One region of the Clostridium algidicarnis genome, then DNA from elsewhere that is predicted to be linked to it. Evidence: predicted binding sites of a transcription regulator. Region 1 holds the regulator's gene; the other holds the start of a gene.
The links. The regulator HrcA, encoded in region 1, represses chaperone genes, less so after heat shock. The targets are predictions, from matches to a motif close to TGTTAGCACTCNNNNNNNNNGAGTGCTAACA.
Positions count from the first base shown of each region.

Region 2: a site for HrcA is predicted at 8,353-8,383, ahead of htpG (molecular chaperone HtpG). Genes of this name have one in related genera too.

Region 1 is NZ_JNLN01000001.1:2,905,720-2,918,535, forward strand. It holds gene yqfD (sporulation protein YqfD) at 1-471, opposite strand, end outside; gene yqfC (sporulation protein YqfC) at 464-748, opposite strand; gene BV55_RS0113950 (GatB/YqeY domain-containing protein) at 919-1,368, opposite strand; gene rpsU (30S ribosomal protein S21) at 1,394-1,570, opposite strand; gene BV55_RS0113960 (histidine triad nucleotide-binding protein) at 1,689-2,033, opposite strand; gene mtaB (tRNA (N(6)-L-threonylcarbamoyladenosine(37)-C(2))-methylthiotransferase MtaB) at 2,045-3,352, opposite strand; gene BV55_RS0113970 (RsmE family RNA methyltransferase) at 3,352-4,101, opposite strand; gene prmA (50S ribosomal protein L11 methyltransferase) at 4,114-5,055, opposite strand; gene BV55_RS0113980 (glutaredoxin family protein) at 5,412-5,654, opposite strand; gene dnaJ (molecular chaperone DnaJ) at 5,880-6,998, opposite strand; gene dnaK (molecular chaperone DnaK) at 7,099-8,949, opposite strand; gene grpE (nucleotide exchange factor GrpE) at 8,986-9,585, opposite strand; gene hrcA (heat-inducible transcriptional repressor HrcA) at 9,622-10,656, opposite strand; gene hemW (radical SAM family heme chaperone HemW) at 10,845-11,972, opposite strand; gene lepA (translation elongation factor 4) at 12,018-12,816, opposite strand, start outside.
Region 2 is NZ_JNLN01000001.1:554,757-567,572, reverse strand. It holds gene BV55_RS0102755 (hypothetical protein) at 179-1,285, opposite strand; gene BV55_RS0102750 (GNAT family N-acetyltransferase) at 1,358-1,795, opposite strand; gene BV55_RS0102745 (LacI family DNA-binding transcriptional regulator) at 2,031-3,044, opposite strand; gene BV55_RS0102740 (GNAT family N-acetyltransferase) at 3,237-3,650, shown strand; gene rbsK (ribokinase) at 3,629-4,576, shown strand; gene rihC (ribonucleoside hydrolase RihC) at 4,679-5,599, shown strand; gene dcuC (C4-dicarboxylate transporter DcuC) at 5,627-7,033, shown strand; gene BV55_RS0102715 (SPL family radical SAM protein) at 7,402-8,277, shown strand; gene htpG (molecular chaperone HtpG) at 8,555-10,438, shown strand; gene BV55_RS0102705 (ketoacyl-ACP synthase III) at 10,692-11,678, shown strand; gene BV55_RS0102700 (hypothetical protein) at 11,810-12,205, opposite strand; gene BV55_RS0102695 (methyl-accepting chemotaxis protein) at 12,575-12,816, shown strand, end outside.

The DNA.
Region 1 (12,816 bases):
TATATCCTCTCTCTTTTTCATTTCTTCTTCTATCTTAGCCACACTTGCATCCTTTTTTTTAATTCCAGGCTTAACACCTAAATCCATTAAATATTTTCTTACCTCATAAGGTGATAAATATTTTTCTGTCTCTATTTCAATAGACCATATGAAGGTAGACATATAGTATATTAATACTAAAAATAGCACACTCCCTATAGCAAGACCTAGGTATTTTTTAATCTTTATAATAAAAAAGTATATTCCACTTCTACTTGTTATCCTTATTTTTGAGTTAGTTACCTTTGCTGATTCTTCTAAATACTTGTAATCTTTTATAGCAATATAAAATCTTACAGTGCTAATATTAACTTTTCTTACATTCTTTATAATTACTCCCTTATTCCAAAGAAGGTTTATTATTCTTTCGGGGATTAAACACTGAACTTCCACTTCTATTGTTCCCTTATAATTATTTGAAGCTTTATTCATTACCCTCATACACCACCGATTTAAATGTTCCTTTTAAACTAAAAGTCTTTCCGCCTAGAAATAGAACCTCAAAATCACTACCATATATGGTTATAGCCCCTATTTTAGAATTAATTTTAACTTTATCTTCATCAAAGATAATTATACCTTTATGATTTTCTATATTTATATCTCTATTACCTGTAATAGTTATCATGGGCAAGTCCAAAATTATTTCTCTTGGGAGCTCTAGCTTTTCTGATAAACCTTCTTTTATTATGTCTATTTTATTATCCATATTTGTCACCTCAAATTATTTCTTTCATAATAATTTATGAGTTTTTATTTAAGTTAATACCACTTATATGAATAATTTAAACTAAACTTAGAATATCCTCTTGTATAAATTAGTAAAAAATAAAAGGATTCACTATTTATGTGAATCCTTTATATTTCATATCATGATTTTTATTTATTATTTAAATATTCTTTAACAACTGAACTAACATATTTAGCATCCGCTCTTCCAACAACTTTAGGTCTAAGCTCTGCCATAAGTTTGCCCATATCTTTCATGCTATTTGCTTCTACCTTTGAAGCCGCCTCTTTAACTAATGAAAATACTTCTTCGTCGCTTAACTGCTGAGGAAGGTAACTTAACAAAATCTCAATTTCGGCCTTAGCTTCATCTACAAGATCCTGCCTTTTTCCTTTTTCGAACTCAAACATAGCTTCTTTTCTTTGCTTGATTTCTTTAGCCAAAATCTCAATAACTTGCTTATCCTCAAGCTCAATACCATCAGTTTTTTCAACTAAAAGTATTGAAGACCTAGCCATGCTTATAGTACTAGCCTTTAGTTTTTCCTTAGCTTTTAAAGCTTGTTTCCAGTCTTCTTGAAGTTGTTCTTTTATTGGCATTATTGTACCTTCTTTCAAAGAAACTCTATTTGAACTTTCTCTTTCTCGCAGCTTCTGATTTCTTCTTTTTCTTTACACTTGGCTTTTCATAATGTTCTCTTTTCCTAACTTCTGAAAGCACTCCTGACCTAGCACATTTCTTTTTAAATCTTCTTAATGCACTGTCTAATGTTTCATTTTCTCCAACCTTAATTTCTGACATATATTTTCCCTCCCTCCGCTAGCTAAAATTTTATATGATAGCTTCAAAGGCTTAAATAGCACACGCTCTATTATACAGTAATATTAGTGCAATTGTCAACAATTTCATATGAAATTGTTTAGCCTGGTGGCCAAGTTAAATCTCTGCCTCCTAGCATATGAAAATGCAAATGTTCCACAGTTTGCCCTCCCTGTTTTCCACAATTATTAACAACTCTATAACCGCTTTCATCTATATTTAACATCTTTGCTATCTTTGCTACACTAATGAACAAACTAGAAATGACACTAGCATTTTCTTCATTTATTTCATTAGTATTTGTTATATGCGTCTTAGGTATTATTAGTATATGAATAGGTGCTTCTGGATTTAAATCTTTAAATGCATATACTTTATCATCTTCATAAACCTTTTCTGATGGTATATCGCCACTTATTATTTTACAAAATATGCAACTTTCCATTTTATCACCTCCTAACCTTTTATTACTCCTTTAGCATAATCATTTTCTACCTTTTCAATAATAGTTTCTTCTACTTTACCTATAATATTTTCATCACTATACTTAGATTTTATTTTTATGTAGTTTTCTGAATAGCCTTCGTATACTCCATTTTCTTTTAAAACCTCTTGCTCATATAAAACTTTAAAAGTCTTTCCAATAAACTTATTCATGAATTCTTTTTCATTTATTAAATTAAGTTCTATTAGTCTATGGCTTCTTTCATCTTTTATATTCCCATCTATTTGGTCTTTCATAGTTTCCGCTTTAGTGCCTTTTCTTGGACTAAATTTAAACACATGAGTCTTTGATAATTTTATTTCTTTTAAAAATTCATAGGTCTTTTCAAATTCTTCTTGAGACTCACCTGGAAATCCCACTATAACATCTGTAGTTATTGATACATCATCGTAAGTTTCTCTTAATTTTTCTACAATATTTTTATATTCCTTTGATGTATATTTTCTATTCATTCTTTCTAATGTCTCATTACATCCACTTTGAAGTGAAAGATGAAAATGATGACAAAGTTTCTTTAATCCCTTTATTTTTCTTAATACCTCATCAGTAAAAAACGTGGGATCTATGGAGCCTATCCTTACTCTTTCAATTCCAGGTATTTCTTCTATTAAAGACAATATATCAACTAATGTTACATTTCCATCTAAGTCAACACCATAAGATGCAGTATGTATACCTGATAATATCACTTCTTTAAATCCATGTTTAGATAAGTTTTTTATCTCTTGAATCACTTTATCTGGATCTTTACTACATACTCCACCTCTAGCATAAGGTATTAAGCAATAAGAACAAAATCTATTGCATCCATCTTGTATTTTAATAAAAGCTCTTGTCCTATCTTGATATTCTTCAATATTTAAATCTTCAAAATCATGATTTTTAAGAACCTCGCCAACCTTTATAATTTGTTTGTTTTCATCTCTTGCTCTATTAACAAAATAAACTATATCACCTTTATTTCTTGTTCCTAAAACTACATTTACACCTTCTATTAAAGAAACTTCTGTGCTAGATATTTGCGCATAACAACCAACTACTGCTATTATAGCCTCAGGGTTTTCTCTTCTAGCTCTTCCTATTATTTGCCTTGATTTTTTGTCGCCCATATTAGTTACCGTACATGTATTTATAACATATACATCTGCGAACCCATCAAAATCTACTATTTCATATCCTTCTCTTATAAACTTTTCTGCCATAGCTTCAGATTCATATTGATTAACTCTGCAGCCTAAAGTAGAAAATGCAACTTTCATCAATTAACTCCTCCTAAATCTCCTAATTCATATTGAACTAAAGTTGTTGCAGTGAATCCTGCAGTTTCAGTTCTTAATATTCTAGGCCCTAAGGTAATTATTTTGGCTCCTACCTTTTTTAACATTTCAATTTCTTCTCTCTCAAATCCACCTTCAGGTCCTATTATTATAGCTACTGTTTTAATATTACTTTTATCTAAAGATATTACCATTTGTTTTATGGTAACCTCTGTTTCATCTTCATAGGGAACTATAACTAAGTCAAACCTTGGCAAACTATCTATAACTTCAACTAGAGATATAGGTTCCCTTATCTTGGGTATTAAAGTGCGTTTGCTCTGCTTTGAAGCTTCTAGTGCTATTCTTTGAAGTCTATCTATTTTCTTAAATTCACCCTTTAACTTAACATCCACTCTTGATGTTAAGATGGGGGTGATCTCCTTAATACCAAGCTCAGTATTTTTTTGAACTATTAAATCCATTTTTGTAGCCTTCGGAAGCCCTTGGAATAAATAAACTTCTATAGGGCTTTCATTATTTACATCTAGCTTTTCTAAAATTTTAACCTTTACTAATGTCTTATCTATGCTAGATATCACACCTAGATATTCACACCCATTTTCATTGTTTATTATTATCTTCTCAGCAATTTCAAGTCTTAGAACCTTATATATATGCTTTACATCTTCTCCACGTATTGAAGCTTCTTCTAAAGATATATCTTCTGGTTTTAGGAAAAACTTATGCATAATACTATCTCCTTATTTAGCCTTGGCTATTATACAATTCCATTCGCCATCTTTATTTACCTTAATAATTTCAAAGTTTTCTTCCTTCAGCTTATCTATTACCATATCACATCTATCATGGATTATTCCAGAGGTAATAAATAAGCCCCCTTCTTTTAGAACCTTTTTTATATCTTCAGTTAAAAGGCATATTATTTCTGCTATTATGTTAGCAACAACTATATCTGCTTTTCCATCCACTACATCTATAAGATTACCCTCAAGTATAGTTATATTATCAATGTTATTAAATTTAATATTTTCTCTTGCTGAATCTACTGCTACAGGGTCTAAATCAACACCTACCACACTTTTAGCTCCTACCTTAGATGCAGCAATAGCAAGAATTCCAGAGCCTGTTCCTATATCAAATACTGTCATATCCTTTTTCACATAGCTTTCCATAGCCGCCACACACATTCTTGTAGTTTCATGAGTTCCTGTACCAAATGCCATTCCAGGGTCTAATTCTATTATAATTTCATCATTAGACTTTTCGTAATCTTCCCATATAGGTTTAATTACTATATTTGAACCTATCTTTGTAGGTTTATAGTACTTCTTCCAGTTATTAGCCCAGTCTTCTTCCTTTACTTTAAAATAAATTACTTTACCTTCTCCTACATCTATTCCAAAGCTTTTAAGATCTATTACCTTTTCCTTTATTTTTGCTACAATAGATTGAATTTCACCTTCTACACTGAAATATCCTGTAACTACTGCAGCTTCACCTTTATATTCTAATATATTAATATCAGCAAAATCCCATGTTAAAGCCCCTTGCTTTCTTTTTAATATATCATTTGGGTCCTCTATTGCAACCCCTTTTACATCTAAACTATAAAAAATGCCTGAAATAGGCTCTATTGCTTCACTTTTTGTTATGACCTTTACTTCTAACCACGTACCTTGCATATTATTCAACCCTTCCTGATAATTTCCTTATTATTTCTATGTATCTTTAAATAAGATTTCCTTATTACTTCTATATATTTTACACTTTAGCCCTTTCTATGTCTACTTAATTTCATTATTTGATATAATATATATATCTTTAAATTCAAACATAAAAAGTGCCAATTAGCAAATTATATTCTCTATACTTTACTAATTGGCACTTTTTTCATTAACTAAAATTTTATCCGATGGCTACCATCCGTAACACCCCTATCCTCTTCAAGGTGGGGGATGACGGCTGCTACGCCCCTGGATAAGTCCTTCTAAGACTCAGATGGAGAGATGTATTCCTTATAAGCAAACTCCACCTGAGTCTAAGAATCACTTGATAAAGATAGTACCTTATCAATATTTTCTTTATCAAATCCTACTATTATCTTACCGTCTATATCCAATACAGGTACTCCACCTTGACCTGACTTACTCATCATCTCAATAGCTGCATTTCTATCTAAATTTATGTCTTTTTCATTAAATGAAATCTTATTTTCTCTTAGATATTCTTTCACCTTTATGCACCAAGGGCATGTTTCAGTACTATAAACTGTTATATTCATATCTATACCTCCATTTTTAATTTTATAAATTAATCTGTACTATTCTAGGGCTATATACCCTCCATAGGTATATAATATCACAGTATCATATTTTGTCAATACGTTTTATTTTTTTAATTAAACTTTTTTACATCCTATGTTTCCTTAATTCTTCTTAGGATATACATGATATAAATAAAAAAGTTAGTTCTTCAAAAATTGAAAAACTAACTTTTAATTTTATTATTATTTATTTTTAAATATCTTACCTATAAAGCCCGATTTCTTTTCGTCTTCCATACTTTCACCACTAGCCTCTGCAAAAGACCTTAAGATATCTTTTTGCTTTTCGTCCATATGTTTTGGAATGTCAACTATTACATTTATATATTGATCTCCTCTAAGATGGCTATTTATCTTAGGTACACCTTTTCCTTTTAATCTAAACATAGTACCTGGTTGAGTTCCTGCTGGCACTGTATATACCACATCCCCATCTACTGTAGGAACCTTAATATCAATACCTAAAGCAGCTTTAACCATACTTATATGGCTATCCATATAAATATCAAAGCCCTTTCTTACAAAGGTAGAATGTTTTGCAACCCTGATGTTTATATATAAATCACCTGGAGGTCCACCGTTAACTCCATGGTCCCCTTGTCCTCTTAAAGGCATCACGTTTCCATCATCTACACCTGCTGGTATATTTATGGATATTTTTCTTTCTTTTTTTGTTTTTCCTGTTCCATGACAAATATTACATGGATCTTTTATTATGCTACCAGTACCACCACATTTGTCACAAGTGGATGAGGATACAAAACTTCCAAGTGGAGTGTTTCTTTGAGTTTTAACCTGCCCCGATCCTCTACATTTGTCACAGGTAGTTTTAGATGTACCTGTTTTTGCTCCTGTACTATTACAGCTCTCACAAGACTCACTTCTTAATATTTTGATTTCTTTTTCTACTCCAAAGACTGCCTCTTCAAAAGTAAGATTCATTCTGTATTCTAAATCTTCTCCCTTTTCAGGACCATTTCTTCTTTTTCTAGAGCCGCCTCCAAAGAAAGAGCTAAATATATCACCTATATCGTCAAATCCACCCGAAAAATCATAATCTCCAAAGCCGCCGCCACCATTGAAATCAGTAGTTCCAAATCTATCATATTGAGCCTTTTTATCAGCATCACTTAATACCTGATAAGCCTCATTGATTTCTTTAAATGTTTCTTCAGCTTCCTTATTACCTTGATTTTTATCTGGGTGGTACTTAACTGCCAGTTTTCTAAAAGCGCTTTTTATTTCAGCGTCACTGGCCCCTTTTTCAAGACCTAAAACTTCATAATAGTCTTTTTTAGCCATTAGTCTTTCACCACCTAATCTTGAATTTAAACTTAATATAAGGGAAGTGCCTTAGCCTTCCCTATATATTATATATTCATAATAATGATTTTTGCTAGTATTATTTTTCGTCATCAACCTTAAAGTCTGCATCAACTACGTTGTCATCCTTTGGTCCTTCACTAGTTCCATCACCATTCATATCCATGTTACTTGGGTCAAATCCAGCATTTTCTGGATTTTCTTGATATAATTTAGCAGATACAGCATAGAATACTTCAGTTAATTCTTCTGTTGTCTTTTTAATAGCCTCTATATCTTCTCCATCTTTAATAGCTTTTAATGCTTCTAACTTTTCGTTTACCTTTGCTTTATCTTCTTCTGATACTTTTTCTCCAAGCTCAGTTAAAGTTTTTTCTGTTTGATATACTAATTGGTCCGCATTATTTTTAACTTCAATAGATTCTTTTCTCTTTTTATCTTCTTCAGCAAATTTCTCTGCTTCTTTTACAGCCTTATCTATTTCATCGTCATTTAAATTTGTTGATGCTGTTATGGTTATTTTAGCTTCTTTTCCAGTTCCTTTGTCCTTTGCAGAAACATTTACTATTCCATTAGCATCTATATCAAAGGTTACTTCTATTTGTGGTATTCCTCTTGGAGCTGCAGCTATTCCAGAAAGAGTTACTCTTCCAAGAGTTTTATTATCTGCCGCCATTTGTCTTTCACCTTGAACTACATGTATTTCAACAGAAGTTTGACCATCTGCTGCTGTAGAGAATACTTGACTCTTCCTAGTTGGAATTGTAGTATTTCTTTCAATTAAAGGTGTTGCGATTCCACCTAAAGTCTCTATTCCAAGTGTTAAAGGTGATACGTCTAATAATAAAACATCTTTAACATCTCCAGTTAAAACACCTGCTTGGATTGCTGCACCTAATGCAACGCACTCATCTGGGTTAACTCCCTTAGATGGATCTTTTCCTGTGAATTCTTTAACTGCATCTTGAACTGCAGGAGTTCTAGTAGATCCTCCTACTAATATTATTTTATCAATCTCATTTATTGACAAGCCAGCATCTTGTAAAGATTTTTTCATTGGCTCTATAGTTCTTTGAACTAAATCGTGAGTAAGCTCATTAAATTTAGCTCTTGAAAGATTCATCTCTATGTGCTTTGGACCTGTAGCATCTGCTGTTATAAATGGTAGATTTATGCTAGTTTGCATTGAAGATGATAACTCTATCTTTGCCTTTTCTGCTGCTTCTTTTAATCTTTGATGAGCCATCTTATCTTGTCTTAAATCTATTCCATTTTCTGATTTAAAGTTATCTGCTATATAATCAACTAACTTATCATCAAAGTCATCTCCACCTAAATGAGTATCTCCATTTGTAGATTTAACTTCAAAAACTCCATCTCCAAGTTCAAGTATTGATACGTCAAAAGTACCACCACCAAGATCGTAAACTAATACTTTTTGACTCTTTTCTGTCTTATCTATACCATATGCTAAAGAAGCTGCTGTAGGTTCATTTATTATTCTTAAAACTTCAAGCCCTGCTATCTTTCCTGCATCTTTTGTTGCTTGTCTTTGACTATCATTAAAGTAAGCTGGAACAGTTATTACTGCTTGAGTTACCTTTTCTCCTAAATAAGCCTCTGCATCAGTTTTTATTTTTTGAAGTACCATTGCTGATATTTCTTGTGGAGTATAATCTTTTGAATCTATTGTAACTTTATGGTTACTTCCCATATGCCTTTTTATAGAAGCTATAGTTCTCTCTGGATTAGTTATTGACTGTCTTTTAGCTACCTGACCTACTAATCTTTCACCATTTGCTTGAAATGAAACTACTGAAGGTATTGTTCTTGCTCCTTCTGAGCTTGATATAACTACCGCTTCTCCACCTTCCATAACTGAAACACATGAATTTGTTGTACCTAAATCAATTCCTATTACTTTTCCCATTTAAATTCCTCCTTAAATATATATGAAGTTTACAGTTTAATTGGCAACTTTAACCACACTGTATCTTATAACCTTATCACCTTTTTTATATCCCTTTTGGAATACCTCTATAATTTCTTTTTCTCCTAAACTTTCATCAACCACATGCATTACTGCATCGTGCATATTAGGATCAAAGCCACTATTAGTATCTATTTCTTCTATTTGTAATTTTTCTAGAGCTTCTTTAAATTGTTTTAGTGTAATCTCTACTCCTTTTTTTATATCCTCTGCACTTCCATCTGTAAGAGCAGCTCTTTCAAGATTATCTAATACAGGTAAAATATTTTTTAAAACATCTTCACAAGCATATCCATAGATACTTTCTTTTTCTTTTGTTGTTCTTTTTCTATAATTTTCATATTCAGCTGTAACTCTAAGAAGTCTTTCTTGTAATTCATTATTTTCTTCTTTAGTCTTTAAAGCTTCATCTTTATATTTAGAAAACTCCTTAAGATCTACTATATTATCATATTCTTCTTTTTCTAAAATCTCTGTTTCATTTACGACACTAGATTCTTCTTTAACATTTTCATCTTCTAAATTAAGATTTTCTACTTTTTCTTCTGGATTCAAATCACTTTTGTTCTTATCCATAGCTATGAAGCACACCTCATCTCTAATATATTTTTGCTATAATTCATCTTCAAGTTTTTTCAAACTGTCATTAAGTCCTTTCATAACTTTGGACATAATAGACACAACTTTTGAATAAGGAATTCGAGTGGGTCCTATAAGACCGATTGTTCCGATAGGCTTATTTCCCACAGAATATACTGCTGATATTACACTACAATCTTTAGCTTGCTTTAAATAATTTTCTTCACCTATTTTTATAGTAAGCTTATTTGTTGTATCTAGAAGTTCTTGCATATAACTTTTATTATCAAGCAAAGAAAGAAATTCCTTGGCTTTATCTATATCATTATACTCAGGGTAATTAAATATATTTGTAGCTCCTTCAAGATAAACCTTTGAGTACTCTTCATCAGTGAGCGCATCTATAAGTATTGGTATAACACCATTTACAATGTCTTCATATCCTTTAAGCTCAAATTTAATATCTTTTATAACTTGACTACCCATCTTCTCTATAGGTAAGTTTTTAAATTTTTCATTTAAAACATTACTTATCTTATGAAGATTGTCTTGGCTTGGAACGTTGCTTGCTTTAAGAATATTATTTTTTATAATACCTGTATAAGTTATTATAACCACAAGTATACTATTATTATCAATACTTATGAGCTGTACAGATTTCAATTGGCTCTTTTTTACAGAAGGTGTATTTAATATGCAAGTTAAGTTTGTGAGTTCTGACAACATATGGGTAGTTCCTTTTAATAGTTTATCTATCTCATATATTGCCATACTAAGTATATGTGATTTTATCTTCATCTCTTCTTCTAATGTTAGTCTTTCAACTATCATAAGTTTATCTACATAAAGTCGATATCCTTTATCTGAAGGTTTTCTTCCAGAAGAGGTATGAAGTTGTTCTAAATATCCCATATCTTCTAAATCAGCCATTTCATTTCTTATGGTAGCTGAGCTTATGCCTAAGTCATACTTTTTAGCTATGGTCCTGGATCCCACTGGTTCCGCCGTAATAATGTAATCATTAATTATAGCTTCAAGAATCTTTATTTTTCTATCATCCACATCCATGCTTTCACCTCTTTTATTAGCACTCACTCTTGTTGAGTGCTAATTGCTACGCTTTTAAAATAACATTTCAAGTTTTTTTTGTCAACATCATATTCACGTCATAATGCTAATTTATTATGCTATAATATGCTTTTACCTTTGTAAACTTTCATTTACTCATTATTGCTCTATTATACACCTTAATTTATTTAATCTATCAAAAAATCAGCTAATACATAATTAGATAATTGTATACCTTCCGCTGTAAACTTCAAATATCCATCTTCTCTTTTTAAAAGTTTCACATTTATATATTTATTAATTATATCTTTATAATAACTATCTATATCTTTACCAAATCTATTTAAAAATTCTTTTTCTTCTATACCCTTGGTCTTTCTAAGTCCCATAAACATAAATTCTTCAACATCTTCTTTAATTAAATTTTTATGTTTTTCCTTGTAAGCTTGTTTATCCGTATTTATCTTTTGTATATATTCTTCTACACTTTCAACATTTTTATATCTGATGCTTTCAATATAGGATGCTGAAGATGATCCAACTCCAATATATTCATCCATACTCCAATAAACCATGTTATGTCTGCATTCTCTACCCTCTTTTGAAAAATTTGAGATTTCATATTGATTATAGCCAAAATCTTTTAATATAGATAAAAGGCTTTCATACATACCTCTTTCAACATCTTCTTCTGGCAAATTTAATGTACCTTTATTATTAAGATCATAAAACCTTGTATCCTCTTCTAATATAAGGCTATAAGCTGAAATATGCTCTGGGTTTAATTTTGCAACCTTAATTAAAGACTCCTTCCAAAGCTCAGAAGTTTGATTTGGAAGTGCAAACATCAAATCTATATTTATATTTTCAAATCCTATAGATCTGGCAAGCTCATAATTTTTTAAAAATTCGTCTACATTATGTATTCTTCCAATCTCTTTTAATAATGAGTCATCATAAGCTTGTAGACCAATGCTTAACCTATTAACCCCCATATCTTTTAACAGTTCCAATTTTTTCTTATCTAATGTTCCTGGATTACATTCTACGGTAAATTCCACATTTGGTGTTAAATTCAGTTTCTTTATATGTGCTTTTAAATCTTCTAACATTTTTAAAGGCAAATAGGTGGGAGTACCCCCACCTATAAATATAGTCTTTATATTATACTGTAAAACTTTAGCATCAATTTCTTTACCTAAAGCCTTAATATAACTATCCATTAGATTATCTTTACCGCAAAATGATGGAAAATCACAATACCAACATTTACTTTTACAAAATGGTATATGTATATATAATGATATATCCTTCATAGTTACCTCCTAATTGCTTGCCAAGAGTTTCGCTTTTTTAAAAATCTAATCTACTTTTAGTACAGCCATAAATGCTTCTTGAGGGATTTCTACAGACCCTACTTGACGCATCCTCTTCTTACCCTCTTTTTGCTTTTCTAAAAGCTTTTTCTTTCTGCTTATATCTCCGCCATAACATTTTGCTAAAACATCTTTCCTCATAGCCTTTACAGTCTCTCTTGCTATTATTTTGCTCCCTACAGAAGCTTGTATAGGGATCTCAAATAATTGTCTTGGAATTATTTCTTTTAATTTTTCTGCTATAGCCCTACCTTTAGCATAAGCCCTTGAATCTGGAACAATCATAGATAAAGCATCTACTATTTCTCCATTTAGCAATATATCTAATTTTACTAAATGAGTTGTATTATATCCTTTAAGTTCATAATCTAAGGATGCATAACCTCTAGTTTTTGATTTTAGTGCATCAAAAAAGTCGTATATTATTTCATTAAGTGGTATATTATAGTTTAAAACTACCCTTGTAGTTTCTATATATTGCATATCTATAAAGTCTCCCCTTCTAGATTGGCATAATTCCATAATGGCACCTACATAATCTGTAGGTGATATTATAGAGGCCTTAACTATAGGTTCCTCCATATGTTCTATTTCAGTAGGATTAGGCAAATTTGCTGGATTTGTTATTTCAAGCAGTGTTCCATCTGTCTTTATTATTTTATATATTACAGAAGGAGCTGTAGTTATAATATCTAAATTAAATTCTCTCTCTACTCTTTCTTGCAATATTTCCATATGAAGAAGTCCTAAAAACCCACACCTAAATCCAAATCCTAAAGCTGCA
Region 2 (12,816 bases), 2.4 Mb from region 1:
GATAAGAACATATGCTATGGAAAGGTGTAGGTGTGCACTAATATACTTATTTCTTCTCTTGCCTCTTTAATTGCAACCTGTAAAAAGTCGGTATATCCAATATTAATTTTTATTGAGTCCCGTGTACCGAATGATATGCATGGTGGTGTGATATTATATAATGCTTTTACAACCTAATTTACGAAACTACATAACTAAAATTACCTGTGTTAGGTATGTCAATTATGTGGGCTCCAATTAATAGGTCCGTTACTCTTGAATATAGTAGGTGATACCACCAAATGAAATATTCTTCAAAAGATATTTCATTTGAATATACAGAATTATTATAGCTATAATGGATACTTTTATGATTTTCCTCAAAAATATCTATATAATCATCCTTTATAATATTAGCTATATCATTTAATCTATAAAAATCATCTTCATTTAGAACTGGAATATTAATTTTAGTACCCTTCATTATTCCCAAACTATTAAATCCACTTATAAGATTTTGAGTTAGTTCATAGTCCTTTTCGTTAAAAAACTTTAAAAGTTCTTTCAACAAGTATCCTTTAAGATCATTTACACTTTTAAAATTAAAACTACCAAAGTATGTTTCCAAATAAAGTTTATCAATTGTATGAAAGTTAATTCCATTTCTTTCATTCCCATAAAGCCCAAATGCAATATCTCCATAATATCTAAACATATTTCCGTATATGCCCAATGATTCTTTTTCAGTATGTTTATATTTCTCTTGTAATGAATAATAGTAATTCATACCATTTCGGCTTGTTCTTTCAGATTTCAAAAATAACTTTTCTACATTATCTATTTGTATAGAGTCTAATACAACATTACTTAAAATAAATAGAGATATTTCATTAAATTTAAATTGTTTAAAGCATTCAAATTTATATGTTTCTTTCTTTATGTCATCAAATTTATCCTCAATCAATTTTACAACGTTATATGCGGTTTTATCTAATTGTTCATTTAATTTATTCCCTTCTTCTAATGAAATAACCATTAAATAAGGAATATACTTATTTTCTTTCTTTATAATAAGTTCTTCTTTAAGCAATAGCTCTAATCTATCAGATAATTCCTTTTGTGACCATCCAAAATATCTACTTATTTCACTAATTTTTATTTTATTGTGTAGTAATACACATATATCTTTTAGATTATACTCATTTATATTAAGCTTTGGAAAATTATTTCCTTTAGAAATCATTTTATTTTCATACTCAAATTGTAAAATTTCTTTTATTATATTAGTTTGGTTAAAATTACTCATTTCTAATTACTCCTTATAACTTCTTAATAGATTACAGTTATGGCATAATTTAAGAAGAATGTGTCTTAAATATTAAATCTTTTTATACATAGGAATAAGAAAAGTAGACTTTTTATAAAAGAGTCTAGAATAAAATCTTTGGTGTTTATCCTCAAAGGTTGTAGATAAGTCTATTTTTTGTGCACCTTGTTTCTTTACTAAGGTTTCTAGTTCTTGTAATATTTTAGTTCCTAATCCTTTGTTTTGATATTCTCTAAACACCAGTATTTCTTCCAAATAAAAAAGCAGAACATCGTCAAAGTATTTAAAACAGCCCACTGCAAATCCTACCAATTCAGATTCATCATATAGCCCAATACCGTAAAAATATGGTGTCAAAAAGATTTGCTCAAGTCTTTTCTTAGCTAAATCATATGTCCATTTGCCACCTTCATCATTGTAGTAGATTATATATTTGTTTATTAAGCAATCTAAATCTTCTATTGTTAATTCTTTGTATTTATATTTCATAACAAAAACCTCCTAGTATAAGTTTGTGTAGATCCGAATAAACTTAATTAATGCCATTAATTACATACAACATAAATAACACGACTTCGCATGTTTCTACCATTGAGCACTTACATCTTTTTTACAAAAGTAAAGTAAATTTTATAGTAAATCCTTGTTAATATATTCGGAAACAAAAATAGGAATACTCTAATTACAAGATAATGTCTTGGTGGACATTACATATTTTTAAAAGTTACACTATATTTTTAACGCTTTTTTTTATAATTAGCTCAGGATCTAAGCATATCTTTTTAATTGCTGTTTCTTCATTTTTAATAAGGCTAAGCATCAAGTCACAAGCTGTTTTTCCTAGATTTGAAATGTTTTGATTAATAGAAGTTATGCCTGGACCCAGGATAAAGTCATTTAATAAGTTATCGTAGCTTACAATAGACAAGTATTCAGGAACTTTTATATCCTTTTCGCTTAATCGTTTAAGAAGTCCAAGGGTCATCATATCATTTGTAACAAATACAGCAGTGGTGTGATTTTTGATTATCATATCGCCAGTATTATAGCCACTTTGCATACGATAATCTCCTTCAATAATGTAATCTTTCTTTATTTCTAAACCATGTTCCTGCATTGCTTTTTTATAGCCTTCAAAGCGTGATACAGTGTTTTTTGAATAAATTGAATTTGTAATACAAGAAATTTTAGAATGTCCATTTTCAATTAAATGCTTTGTTGCAAGATAAGAGCCTTTTACATTATTGAAATACACCTGATTACAGTTTAATTCATCGAAAACCCGATCAATCATTATATAGGGTATGGTTAATTTCTTTAGCCTTAAACATACCTCTTCTTTATTATTATATGCGGAATTAGAAATAGTAATAAAAAGACCATCTATACCTCTTGCTAATAATAGGTCCAACAAATAAAGATCTTCTTTATATTCATCATTTGAGTTTACTATAATCAAAGCATATCCAAATTGCCTGCAATAAGTTTCAATGGTTTTGGTAAGCCTTGAGAAAAATATGTTTTCAATATCAGGAATAATTAGTCCAAGGGTTTTGGTTTCATTTGTAATTAGGCTTCTTGCATTAATATTTGGAGTGTAATTATTATCTTTTGCAATCTTTTTAATTAAATCTTTTTTTTCACTAGAGATTCTACAAGGTTTATTATTTAAAACTAAAGACACAGAGGTTATGGATACGTTTGCCTGTTTAGCAATATCTTTTAACTTAATTTTCATTTTAATCACCAAAATAAGTATATCATATTATTTGTGAAATTTTTGTTAAATACAATTGAATATATAAAATAAAAAAACATACTATATTTCATGAAAAAAATCAAAAAGATTCATGAAAAATGTTGACAACGGTTACACCTGATGATATCATATTTCATATTGATAAAACGTTTTACCACAGGGGATGTTAAAATGAAAATATGTAAAAATGGATTAACATGGGATATATATCACAGCATAAGGCAGTATGCAAATATGCAACAATATCATAAAGAAGATATTATCGAAGCATTAAAAAACACGATTTATAGTGTGGTTATATATGATAATGAAAATCCTATTGCTATTGGAAGAGTAGTTGGAGATGGAAGAATTGTATTTTTCATAAAAGATGTGGTGGTTCATCCTAAGTATAGAAGTAAAAGGATAGGAAAAATGGTTGTAGATAACTTATTAGATTATATAGAATCATGTTGCTGTGAAAATGCTTATATAGGGCTTATGGCTATGCCTAATACAGAAGGATTTTATGAAAGATTTGGGTTTGTACAAAGGCCAAGTGAAGGATTTGGAGCAGGTATGATTTGCTTAAAGAGAAAGAAGTGATAAATAGTATGAGAAAAGTTATTGTAGTTGGAAGTCTTAATATGGATCTTACAATTAAAGTTGATAATATTCCGAGTAAGGGTGAGACTATCCAAGGTCATGATTTTTTGCTAAATGCAGGTGGTAAAGGTGGAAATCAAGCAGTTGCAGCAGTAAAATCAAATGCAGAGGTATCATTTATAGGAAGTGTTGGAGATGATCCTTTTGGAGCTGAAGTGCTAAGTGCTTTAAAAAATAATGGAATTAATACAGATGGTATTGAAGTACATAAAAAACAACCCACGGGTATAGCGATGATTGTATGCCATGAAAATGATAATAGGATAATTTTAAATCCAGGTGCAAATTACGATTTAACCTTTAATCTTGCAAAGGATAACTTAGATAAACTTGCAAGTAAAGAAGATATATTTGTAACTCAATTTGAAAACAATGTAGATACGACTCTTAAGTTAATAGAGTATGCAAAAGGTATTGGAATGGTAACAGTATTAAATCCAGCACCAGCTAAGCTATTTAAAGATGAGTATTATAAACATATAGATATTTTAGTTATTAACCAAAGTGAATGTAAGCTGTTAACGGATATATATCCTAACAACTCCAAGGAGTGTGAAAGGGCAGCAAAGATCCTTCAAAATAAGGGAGCAAAAAATATTATAATTACATTAGGGTCAAAAGGTAGTATAACTGTAACCTTAGATGAAGTAATTAGGATAAATGCATATAAGGTGGAGACTGTTGACTCTACGGCCGCAGGAGATTCATTTATAGGAGCCTTAGTAGCAAAGATATCTTTTGGTAGTCCTTTATACGAAGCTTTATTATATGCAACAAAGGTTTCTGCTCTAACTGTTACAAGAGAAGGAGCTCAAATATCTATTCCAACTCTTGAAGAAGTTGATAAGTTTTTTGAAAATAAATAAAAATTCAATAAATTTGTTGAAAACAAATAAAAGGCTAACAAAATCTTTAAATATACTTAAAAAGCAAATAAATTGTTCAAATATAAAGGAGGCTGAAGCCCAATGAACAAAAGAAAATTAATAATAGACACTGACCCAGGTATCGATGACGCAATAGCAATAGCCATAGGACTATTTTCGGATAAAATAGATGTAGAACTTATAACAACTGTAGCTGGAAATGTTAGTCTTGATTTAGTAACTGAGAACACATTAAAACTATTGACCTTTTTTGGGAAAAGTATACCTGTAGCAAAAGGTCTTGAAGAGCCTTTACTTGAAAAGTTTGATGATGCAAAAAATGTTCATGGTGCATCGGGAATGGATGGATATGACTTTGGAGAGCCATGTCGTAGTAATTTATTAGAAGAACATGCAGTTGAGGCAATGAGAAGGACTATTCTTCAAAGTGAAACTCCAATAACTATAATGGCTATTGGACCACTTACAAATATTGCAGTGTTATTAAAAATGTACCCAGAAGTTAAAGCTAATATTGATGAAATTGTATTTATGGGTGGATCTTTGACAAGAGGAAATAAGACAGTTATGGGTGAATTTAATATAGCAACAGACCCACAGGCAGCTAAAATTGTATTTATGAGTGGAGTAAAGCTAGTAATGGCAGGATTAGATATGGGGCTTAAGGCACTAGTATACCCAGAGGATAGTGAAGAAATTAAAACCTTCGGAAAAACTGGTCACATGATGTATTCATTATTCCAAAAGTATAGAGGCGGAAGCTTTAAAACAGGATTAAAAATGTATGATAGCTGTGCAATAGCTTATATACTTTGTCCTGAAATGTATGAGATAACAGAAACATTTATAGATGTTGAAACACAAAGTAACTTAACTATGGGTTGCACTATAGTTGACTTAAAAGGATATCTCGGAAAAGCGCCAAATGCAAAGGTGTGTACAGACATAAATCCAAATATATTTAAAGAATGGTTTATGAGTTCAATTAAAAACTGTATATAAAATAAATATAAGGGAGAGGAATTTATTATGAACAATTTTATAATGATTGGGACAGCTATTATTGCAATTGCTTTAGTAATATACATGCTAATAAAGAAAATGGATATAAAAATAACCCTATTTGCTATTGGTATAATATTAATGTATATTTCCATTGCAATGGGAAATGGTATAGCAATTAAAAAGTTTGAGTCTACAGGTCTCATACTACTTGACCCATTAAAAGCCACAGCAGATATCTTTAAACAAACCTTATCAGCGGCAGGATTTATCATTTTGATCTTAGGCGGATACTCAGCTTATATGAGTAAAATAGGAGCAAATGATGTTACTGTAAGTGTTTTAACAAAACCAATAGGTAAAATTAAATCAACTTATATATTAGTTCCAATTGTATTTTTACTAGGTAACTTACTTTCTTTAGTAATTCCAAGTGCTTCTAACTTAGCAATTATATTATTAGCTACATTATTTCCAGTTTTAAAAAGGTCAGGCATGAGTACATTAACAGCGGCGGCAGTTATTGCCACAACGGCAACAGTAATACCAACACCTCTTGGAAGTGACAATGTTGCAATTGCTCAAGAACTAGCGAAATTTCCAGCCTATGCAGGATTAACAGTAACAGATTATGTGCTTAAATATCATGCTATAGTTTCAATTCCTACACTAGGGTTCATGGCAGTTTTACATTATTTTTGGCAAAAGTTTATGGATAAAAAACAAGTAAATAACTTGGATCAAGAAGAGGTTGAAATAAAAGCAGTTAGTGAAATTAAGGGATCGGCACTATTTAAAACAGTATATGCATTACTACCATTACTGCCAATATTATTATTGATTATGGTTTACTTCACAGGTTCATCATCAGCATTATCAGTAGAAGTAGCATCAATCTTAAGTTTTATCATTGCAATTATTTGTGAATTAGTTAGGCACAAGGGAGATAAAAAGGTTTTGGAAGAAACAGAAGCCTTCTTTAAGGGAATGGCAGGTGGAGTTTCAATTGTGGCATTATTGGTAGCAGCAAGTGTATTTGTAGCAGGATTAAACTCAATTGGATTGATTAGTACTTTACAAAAGACTATGATTTCTACACAAGGTACAGGCATGGGAATAGTTCTTCCACTAATATTGGTAGCATTATCTATGCTAATAGTATTGCTTTCAGGTAGTGGGACAGCCTTATTCTTTGCAATGATTCCATTAATAGTTCCATTAGCAGAGGCAGCAGGAATTAGCCCTATTGCAATTTCAGTTCCAATGGGACTTGCAGGAAATCTAATGAGAGCAGTGTCACCAGTGGCAGCAGTTACCGTAATTGTAGCAGGATCTGTAAAGAAAAATGCTCTAGACGTTGTAAAAAGGACATCGGTGCCAATGGTTGGTGGAGTTATATTCATGTTTATTCTATCAATGATAATGTTCTTATAGATAGAATGAACAGGAAGAGCAATTTTATTTGTAGCAATTGGGGCAAGTTTTTTAAATTACTATACACCTTACTTAGATATAAATTCATATTAGAAGTTTAATGAATTTAATATAATAATAGGTCAAAAAAAGAACAGAAAGTTTAATAATCTGTTCTTTTTTTGTATGTAGTATTTTATAGGTGTTATATGAAAGCCTTAGTAATATGATATAATTTATAGTGAGAGATTATACTCTAAAATACGAAGACTTTTAATCAAGTAATTCTTAGGTTCAGGTGGAGTTTTATTATGAGAAGTACTTTCTCCATCTGAACTTTACAAGTATAGTTAAGACTATTAGACAAATTTAGTTTGTAGGAGAACATTATGCATGAAATAGAGGTAAAAGGAATCTTATCTGCAAAGAATGGGATGAATATATATCGTGGTTGTACACATGGTTGTATTTATTGCGATTCTAGGAGCAGATGTTATCAGATTAATCATGATTTTGAAGACATAGAAGTAAAAACAAATGCACCAAAGCTATTGGAGGATGTACTGCGTAGAAAACGAAAAAAGTGTATGGTAGCTACGGGAGCTATGTGCGATTCATACATCCATTTAGAAGAAAACCTTAGGAACACTAGGAAGTGTCTTGAGATTATTAATACTTATGGATTTGGACTTTCTATACAGACTAAGTCTGCAAGAATTTTAAAAGACCTAGATTTACTGAAAGACATTAATGAGAAGACAAAGTGTGTAGTTCAGATGACACTTACAACTTATGATGAAGATTTGTGCAGGGTTATTGAACCAAATGTGAGCACTACAAAAGAACGGTTTGAAGTGTTAAAGGTTATGCGTGATAATGGAATTCCTACAGTAGTTTGGCTATGTCCCATTTTGCCATTTATAAATGATACAGAAGAGAATATAAGGGGCATTCTTAATTATTGTGTAGAGGCGAAGGTACATGGCATTATCTGTTTTGGTATGGGAGTGACTATGAGGGACGGAAATCGGGAATGTTTTTACAAGAAACTGGATGAATATTTTCCGGGTATGAAAGATAGGTATATAGAAAGGTATGGCTACTCCTATGAATTAACTAGTGCTAACAATAAGAAGTTAATGAAGATTTTAAGAGATGTATGTGCATCCAATGATATTTTGTTTGGTGTGGATCAATGCTTTGAATATCTTCATAAATTTGAGGATAAAAAAGGTTATGAGCAGTTAGTGCTTCCTGGACTATAAATCCATCAGATATTCTTCATACATTTTCATTTCAATATTGACATGTTAAATAAAATATGGTATATCTGTATTAGGAGTTAGCACTCACTCTTATAGAGTGCTAACAGTAGAGTGACTATTTGAGCACTAGGGTCTAAGACATCTTAGAAAATAACTGTGTATGTGTTTTTAATACATTTACTACTTATGTTTGGGGCTTAAAGAGTTTTCTATATTATATTTTTTACTGCGCTACATTTTTTGTTACGTGGTTTTTATTCTGAAGGGAGAGAATTACATGGAAACAAAAGAATTTAAAGCAGAATCTAAAAGACTGCTAGATCTAATGATTAATTCAATTTATACTCATAAGGAAATATTTTTAAGGGAACTTATATCTAACTCTAGTGATGCTATTGATAAAATTTATTACAGAGCATTAACAGATGATAGTCTAAGCTTTGATAAGGAAAGCTACTATGTAAAGATAGCAGCAGATAAGGAAAATAGAATATTAAAGATTACTGACACTGGTATAGGTATGACAAAGGAAGAGTTAGAAAATAACCTTGGGGTTATAGCAAAAAGCGGATCTTTAGCTTTTAAGAAGGAAAATGATTCTAAGGATGGCCATGACATTATAGGTCAGTTTGGTGTTGGTTTTTATGCTGCATTTATGGTAGCTGAAACAGTTACTGTGATTAGTAAATCTTTAGATAGTGATGAAGCTTACAAGTGGGAGTCTAAAGGAGCAGAAGGTTATACCATAGAGCCTTGTACAAAGGATTCTGTTGGTACTGAAATAATATTAAAGATTAAAGAAAATACTGAAGATGAAAATTACGACGAGTACTTAGATGAATATAGATTAAAAGAAATCATTAAAAAGTATTCTGATTTTATAAGATACCCAATAAAGATGGATATAACTAATACTAAATTAAAAGAGGGCACTGAAGATGAGTATGAAGAGTATATAGAAGAACAAAGTATTAACTCAATGGTGCCAATATGGAAGAAAAACAAAAGTGAGCTTAAAGAAGAGGATTATGATAAGTTTTATGAGGAAAAACATTACGGATATGATAAGCCTTTAAAGCATATTCATATAATTGTAGATGGAGCTGTTAGATATAACTCAATATTATTTATTCCACAAAACACTCCTTATGATTATTACACAAAGGAATATGAAAAAGGGTTAGAGCTATATTCAAGTGGAGTACTTATTATGGATAAATGCCAAGATTTATTACCAGACTACTTTAGTTTCGTAAAAGGTATGGTAGATTCAGAGGATTTATCTTTAAATATCTCAAGAGAAATGCTTCAACACGATAGACAGCTAAAACTTATTGCAAAAAACATTAAAAATAAGATTAAAAGTGAACTATTATCTTTATTGAAGAATGAAAGAGAAAAGTATGAAAAGTTCTATGAGTCCTTTGGTAGACAACTAAAATATGGAGTTTACAATGATTTTGGAACTGATAAAGAAATGTTACAAGATTTACTTATGTTCTATTCTTCTAAAGAGAAAAAGCTGGTAACTTTAGATGAATATATTTCTAGAATGCCTGAAAGTCAAAAATATATTTACTATGCATCAGGTGAGTCTAATGAAAGAATTGAAAAGCTTCCACAAACTGAATTAGTTGCAGAAGAAGGATATGAAATATTATACTTTACAGATGATGTGGACGAATTTACAATTAGGATGCTTATGTCCTATAAAGAAAAAGAATTTAGATCAGTTGCTAGCAATGACTTAGGTATTGAAACTAAGGAAAGTGAAAAAGAAGAAGAAAAAGCACAAAAAGAGGAGAATAAAGAACTCTTTGAATATATGACAAAAGCATTATCTGGAAAGATAAAAGAGGTAAGAGCATCTAAAAGATTAAAACATCATCCAGTATGTTTCTCTAATGATGGGGAAATATCTATAGAGATGGAAAAAATATTAAATTCAATGCCAAATAATCAAGAAATAAAGGCAGATAAGATACTAGAGATTAATACTAATCATGATGTATTTAAGGCTTTAAAGAGTGCTTTTGAAGGGGATAAAGAAAAATTAGATTTATATACTAATTTACTATATACTCAAGCACTATTAATTGAAGGATTACCAATTAATGACCCAGTAGAATTTACAAATGATATATGTAAGATAATGAAATAGATAAAAGATAAGGGCTTCCTATGTTTTGGAGGCTCTTTATTTATTTTACTATATAAACATATTAAGAGTTTATATGTAAGCTATAAAAATTGCTGATAGGTATTTACCAACAATTCTTTATTTTGATATACTGTTAGTTCAGGTTAAATTAAGATATGTACTAATCATTGTAATATAAGGTATGTAATTATATAATACAAATAGAAATAGAAATAGAAATAGAAATAATGACATAAAGAAATGGGGAAAACACATGACAAACATAAAAATTAGAGAAGTAGAAGTTTATCACCCAGAAAATCAGGTAAGAAACCAGTATTATTTAGATCATTTTAATAAACAAGGAAAGGACATAGATAGACTTCTTAAGGCCTTTGGAAAAGATAAACGCTATATCATAAATAATGCACATGAAAATACATTAACTATGGGAATAGAGGCGTCTAAAAAGGTTTTAGATAAGGCTGGCCTTACAGGAGAGGATATTGATCTGATTATATTTACAAGTCAGTTTCCAGAGTATACTATCCCACCTCAATCATTAATGGTTCACGAAGCCATAAAGGGAAAGGCTGAGACATTTTGTACTGATAGTAATACTGACTGTGTTGGCATGATCGTAGCATTTGATTATGCTAGTAGATATCTTAAAGGCAGTGATAACATGAAAAGAGCTCTTATAATAGGTGCTGACTATATGTCTGTACATTGTAGAGAAGAAGATGAATATACATATCCTTTATTCGGGGACAGTGCTTGTGCTGTAATACTTGAGAAAACGGAAGAGGATTGCGGATTCATAGATAGTTTTTATACTACTAATTCTGAATATCCAGATATTGTGAAGTTCCCTGCTTGTGGGGCTTCAAAAACTTATGAGAGTGAAATTAATGATAGAAAGGTTGACTGGACTCCCTTTGATGGATCTTTTATAATTCAGTATGCAAAGGAAAGTATAGATAAATTATTACAAAAGCACTCAATGAATTTTAATGATATTAATTGGTATTGTTTTTCTCAATTTGCGTTACCTATAATAGATGGCAGTGCAGAGAAATTTGAAGTTAGTAGAGATAAGTTTATTTATGTAGGAGATAAGTATGGATACACTGGTACTAGCAGCCCATTTATAGCATTATATGAAGGAATTAAAAGTGGACAAGTTAAAAGGGGTGACAATGTTGCTTTTTGGTCAATAGGTGGTAATTGGATAACTTGTGCTATGCTTATAAAGTATTAATACATACTAAAAAAACACAGGGTATTTTGAAATGTTATTTTAAAAATACCTAAAATCACCCCATTAAATATGGCCTGAAACAGTGTTTTTGATCATATTTAACGGGGTGTCTTCATATTTAATACCTTAATTTATATAACTTCCATATTGTCTAAGCCGACAGTTCTAGCAAGTCTACCAATTTGCATTTTTAAAATCACACTATTTTTAGAATTGCCTACAGTTGCTATAATTTTTTTAAAGTTATTAACTTTATACATTTCAAAGCAGCCTTGAAGTATAGGTAGTACCTCTGGTCTATTTAATTCTAAATTAGAGCAATCGAATTTCAATGTATATTCACCAGGTGTTATTTTAGCTACTTCAGCCTTATAGCATTTAACATATTCTGCACCATCTTCAGGTGTAAATACTCCCTCTGTAAAGATTTCCAATACCTTTGTTGTGGCATTTGTTTTGAAACTAAATTTATTTAATCCCTTCTCCATATGTACAGCGCCTCTTTCCATAAATTTAGGGTAGTTCATACCCCTTTTATTTTTGTAACGTTATTCCCTAAGTGGGACTTATTTGGTGTTTTTAGAGGGAAATTAAAAATGTTATCAAGGATAGTATATCATAAATTCAGTAAAAATATAATAAGTTATTTAATGCTATTATATAATGTGTTAAAATAATATGTATGTATTTTTTGGTGTAAAAAGATATTAAATGTTAATTAAGTATTATTGTTATTATTATAGTGATATCAATTGATTTTTAGGTTTAGGGAGAGTTTACTTACGGAAAATACTCCTCCATCTGAATTCTAGAACAATTTATGAAGGGGGGTAGCAATAGGATAAATCAGAATAATAATAAATAATTAATTAAAGCAAATTAATTAGGGGGAAATCATGAAAAGTATAAAAACAAAGCTAATAGTATTTTTAGGATTATTAATAGGGATTATATGTATAGGTTTTGGAGCACTATCTTTCATAAATTCATCGAAGGCATTAACTTCAAATATAGGAAAGACTATACCTAAGATCGCAGAACAATCAGCAAGTAACATTGAAGGAAGAATTCAAGGTCAGCTTACATCATTAGAAATTGTAGCAGCAAGAGAGGACATAAGAGATACTCAAAATTCATG